DNA from 2 places in the Virgibacillus salinus genome. Region 1 is predicted to be linked to the other one. Evidence: a T-box and tRNA genes for the amino acid it is inferred to sense, from the RefSeq annotation. Region 1 holds a T-box; the other holds one or more tRNA genes.

Region 1 (2,459 bases):
GAATCCCGGCAATATTTCCACCTGAAGCATCTCGTCCATATGGGACAATATTTAAATATGCCTCAAGAATTTGGTCTTTATCAAAGAAACGCTCCAAACGCAGTGCTAATAAAATTTCTTTTGCCTTACGTTCAAATGATACTTCATTTGTCAGTATTTGGTTTTTGATAAGTTGTTGGGTTAGCGTACTTCCTCCCGTTTTTACTGCTGCATTTGTTGCTTCCTGTACTAGTGCACGGACTATTGCTTTTGGAACAATCCCCTTATGATCATTAAAATATTCATCTTCGGTCGCAATTACAGCATCCTTCAGGATACCTGAGACATTTTTTAATTTAACTTCTTCTCTATGTATATCAGAACGGATATCACCGATGTATTTATTTCCGGAAAAGTATAACTTTGATGTTTCCTCATAATTATATATATCTTTTTCCATGCTTGCATAGCTTCGTACAGGTTCATCTTTAACAAGTGAAGCAAAGTAACCTGCACCTACACCACCTGCAAAAATCAGACCAACAGCACCTATAATAACGAAAAACAAGACTACATTCCAGAATACATCATAGGTAATACGTGATGATTTTTGAACTTTTCCAGTTGCCCAAATTGACTTTGTTTTTTCTTTATATTTTTGAAATAATTGTTTATAATCCATATTAAGACCTCCTAAATTCCAACATTAATTATAGCATAATTGATGTACTAGGTATAGAAGGAAATATGTAAATATATTGCGTTTACAATGAGAATATGATATGAATAAATAATAATATAAAAAAATACGTTGAAAGATCGCAGTAGTTTTGCAAATCCATTTTTAAGAGAGCTAACGGTTGCTGAGAGTTAGCATATATTTGCAGGCGAATTACAATCTGGAGTTTCTTCCAATTTTAAAAGAAGACGGTGATATCATCGTTAACAATCCCAAGGTGGCATGTGCAACAAGGGTGGTACCGCGAGCGTAAACTCGTCCCTTATTTATATTAGGGATGGGTTTTTTTATTTGCAATTTAGAAAGTACTAATAGTAAAAGATGGAGAGTGAAGAGAATGGATATTTTAAAGGATTTGGAAAAACGCAATTTGATTCATCAAACTACTGATACGGAGGGGTTAACCAAGCATTTGGCAGAGAATCAGGTAACATTATATTGTGGGTTTGATCCGACTGCTGATAGTTTACATATAGGACATTTGCTGCCTATCACTATGTTAAAAAGGTTTCAGATGGCCGGCCATCGACCAATAGCATTGATAGGTGGCGGAACAGGAATGATTGGTGATCCAAGCGGTCGTTCCACTGAACGCTCACTCAACGAAGCGACAGTTGTAAAAGGTTACAGTGAAAAGATTAAACAGCAATTAGCAAAACTGCTTGATTTCGATAGTGGGTCAAATGCTGCGGTTGCCCGTAATAACCATGACTGGCTTGCAAGCATGACTGTTATTGACTTTTTGCGGGATGCGGGAAAGCATTTTGGAATCAACTACATGCTTGGCAAGGAATCTGTGTCAGCTCGGATTGAACAGGGAATATCTTATACAGAGTTCAGTTACATGATCCTTCAATCCTTAGACTATTTAAAATTATACGAACAGGAAAATTGCACCATGCAAATTGGCGGCAGCGATCAATGGGGTAATATAACTGCTGGTATGGAACTGATTCGTCGTTCCAGAGAAGAAATGGACGAAGAAACGAAAGTGTTTGGCTTAACTGTACCACTGATTACAAAAGCTGATGGTTCCAAGTTTGGTAAAACAGCAGGTGGCTCTATCTGGTTAGATCCAGAAAAAACAACACCATATGAATTTTATCAATTTTGGTTTAATGCTGATGATCGTGATGTAATGAAATTCTTATATTACTTCACATTTCTCGATCAGGAGGAATTGGATCAGTTACAAAAAGAAGTAGATAACACCCCTGAGAACCGTCTGGCACAAAAACGTTTAGCAGAAGAGATGACTCGCGAAGTGCATAGTCAGGAAGCTTTGGAACAAGCACAGAAGATATCAGCATCACTCTTCAGCGGAAATTTAAAAGAACTATCTGCAGGTGATATTAAGCAGGGTTTTAAAGGTGTTCCTGCTAACGAGGCTCCTAAAGAAGATATAGGCTTAATCGATCTATTAGTTAACGCCTCTATTTCATCTTCAAAGCGACAAGCAAGAGAAGATATTAAAAATGGGGCAATTTATATAAATGGTGAGCGTCAGCAGGAGTTGCAATACGTTGTCAGTGAAGAAGATCGTATTGATGATATGTTTACCATAATAAGACGCGGAAAGAAAAAGTATTTCCTTATAAGCTATAAGTAGATCATTAAAATACTGTTCACAATTTAAAATGAGTATATATCAAGAGGGCAAATACCCAAATAATACCCAAAGCACACGCTATTTCACATTTGAAAATGGCGTGTGTTTTTTTGTCCGCTAGTTTCGTTTTTA
Region 2 (2,459 bases), on a different contig from region 1:
TTGACCATATTTTGAGTCTGATTCTTCATTTAATACTCTAACTTCTAGATCCTCTGCACCGCCGCCCCTAGCCACTAAACTGGGGTATGCAGCATTAGCATCAGCAATCAATGCATCTTTTTCCTTTAAAACAGCCTCTTTTGCTGCTTTAAAATCTGGACAGCCTACTACTTGAATTTGACCAATCATAACGCGATCTGTCGCCTCTGTAGTAAATCCACCAGCATTTCTGACAGTTTTTGCAATGTAGCTTGCCGAAGCAACAACAGATGGTTCTTCAATTGCCATTGGTATTACATATTCATTCCCATTAATTAAAAAATTCAATCCCAATCCTAATGGAAGCGGAAAAGTCCCGACTACGTTTTCTATCATTTTATCCGCTGTATCAGTTGGAAGAGGCTCATTTGAAAACAAATAACCTTTCTCTTCATCAGTGAACGTATCCATCGTAGTCAACAACTGTCTGCGTTCCTCCACAGTCATATTGTAAAAACCAGGAAATCTAGAAGTTTTCATACCATCTCATCCTTTTAACTAGCATAATTTATATATGTTAAATTTTTCGTTTTTTAGTTAATGAATAAATTACTGTATCTATTATGTAAAAAAACAGTACAAAATGCAAATAAACAAGGTTGTTGGTAATCATAACGACCTTGTTTATCTGCTATTATAATATGTGTTATGTATTTACGCTAGTGTTTTTTCATATAAATTGATGAGCCATGGAGGATTCGAACCTCCGACCCTCTGATTAAAAGTCAGATGCTCTGCCAGCTGAGCTAATGGCTCATGTCATAAGTATTGCCCGAAAAACCTCATAAAATAAAAAAAGGCTGGGCTACCAGGATTCGAACCTAGGATCACGGGATCAAAACCCGATGCCTTACCGCTTGGCTATAGCCCAATTAAATATATATTATGGTGGAGGGGGAGAGATTCGAACTCCCGAACCCTGAGGGAGCGGATTTACAGTCCGCCGCGTTTAGCCACTTCGCTACCCCTCCATATTTTAACTACATTACTATAAAATATACATAAAAAATGGTGCCGGCCAGAGGAATTGAACCCCCAACCTACTGATTACAAGTCAGTTGCTCTGCCAATTGAGCTAGACCGGCATATATTAATGGTGGAGGATGCAGGGCTCGAACCTGCGACCCCCTGCTTGTAAGGCAGGTGCTCTCCCAGCTGAGCTAATCCTCCTATGTTCAGGATGTACTAGTACTTGGTTTACATGTGTTCCTAATTGCTTTAAATAATGGTGACCCGTACGGGATTCGAACCCGTGTTACCGCCGTGAAAGGGCGGTGTCTTAACCACTTGACCAACGGGCCTTACAATGGTTTTATGTAAGAAAGAAATTATACTTTTTTACATGCTAAAAAAAACTTGTCATAAACCGACGAATTTTATTATATACAGATTCAGCATCTTTGTAAAGGGAAAATAAGAAATTTTTATTTTCAAATACTTTCAATACACATATAATGTAATTATAGATATCATTTTGGGGGTATTTCATGTGGTATTGGCTAACTTTGGGTGGTGAACCATTTATTACGTTTGGCACAAGTCACATTATTATGCTACTTATATATTTCATAGGAATCGTAATATTTATTTTATTTCTAAAAAAAATCTTATCTAACACAACTTTATACAATATAATACGTTGGATCTTATTTAGCCTATTAATTTTATCAGAAGTATCCTATCAAACATGGACAGCTGTAAATGGAATATGGAGCTTGCGTGAGCACACACCATTACACCTTTGCGGAATTGCAGGTATAACAGGTGCAATTGCATTAGTTACTCACAATAGGAAGCTTATACAAATCACTTTTTTTATTGGTCTTATTCCTGCTTTACTGGCACTAGTTACTCCAGAACTGCCATATGATGTTCCACACTATCGCTTTTGGAAGTTTTTTATACATCATACTGCCATTTCATGGGCAAGTATTTTTCTAGTAGCAACCAATTCCTTAAAGATCAATTTTAAATCATTACTTGAAACTTTTGGCTACCTATTATTGTATGCTATTATAATTGGCTTCTTTATTAATCCATTTTTAGATTCCAATTACCTGTACCTTTCCCATACACCTACAGCTACCACACCACTTGACATGCTTGGCAGTGGTATTTGGTATTATATTAACCTTTGTGTGTTAGCATTTATTGCCTTCTTTGTTCAGCTACAGATTTATAAATTACTTAAACGTGAAAAATCAACACTCAAATAGCTTTGTGTGTTGATTTTTCAGTTAGGAATACATAATAGCTACTACCCAAACAATTACAATTACCGGTAACGAGGTATACAAAGATTGCCAGATCTTCATATTATGTTTTTTGATCAAAAAATACGCCACAAGCACTTCCGCTATAGTTACTACAATTGCTAAAATTAAAAGCAATGATAAACCACTTCCCATTTTAAAACCACC

What was found. A T-box is a leader RNA that pairs with one kind of tRNA and senses whether it is charged. The one in region 1 lies ahead of tyrS (tyrosine--tRNA ligase), so its partner is inferred to be a tRNA-Tyr.
Region 2: it has a tRNA-Tyr gene. The T-box ahead of tyrS (tyrosine--tRNA ligase) is inferred to sense a tRNA for this amino acid. The anticodon was not compared.

What each region holds. Positions count from the first base shown of each region.
Region 1 is NZ_FNKD01000002.1:36,366-38,824, forward strand. It holds gene BLS02_RS06970 (transglycosylase domain-containing protein) at 1-661, opposite strand, end outside; T-box leader at 782-984, shown strand; gene tyrS (tyrosine--tRNA ligase) at 1,056-2,327, shown strand.
Region 2 is NZ_FNKD01000004.1:810-3,268, reverse strand. It holds gene BLS02_RS15625 (hydroxymethylglutaryl-CoA reductase, degradative) at 1-519, opposite strand, end outside; tRNA gene BLS02_RS15620 (tRNA-Lys) at 723-795, opposite strand; tRNA gene BLS02_RS15615 (tRNA-Gln) at 840-910, opposite strand; tRNA gene BLS02_RS15610 (tRNA-Tyr) at 926-1,010, opposite strand; tRNA gene BLS02_RS15605 (tRNA-Thr) at 1,049-1,124, opposite strand; tRNA gene BLS02_RS15600 (tRNA-Val) at 1,134-1,209, opposite strand; tRNA gene BLS02_RS15595 (tRNA-Glu) at 1,266-1,340, opposite strand; gene BLS02_RS15590 (YwaF family protein) at 1,527-2,255, shown strand; gene BLS02_RS19045 (hypothetical protein) at 2,277-2,447, opposite strand.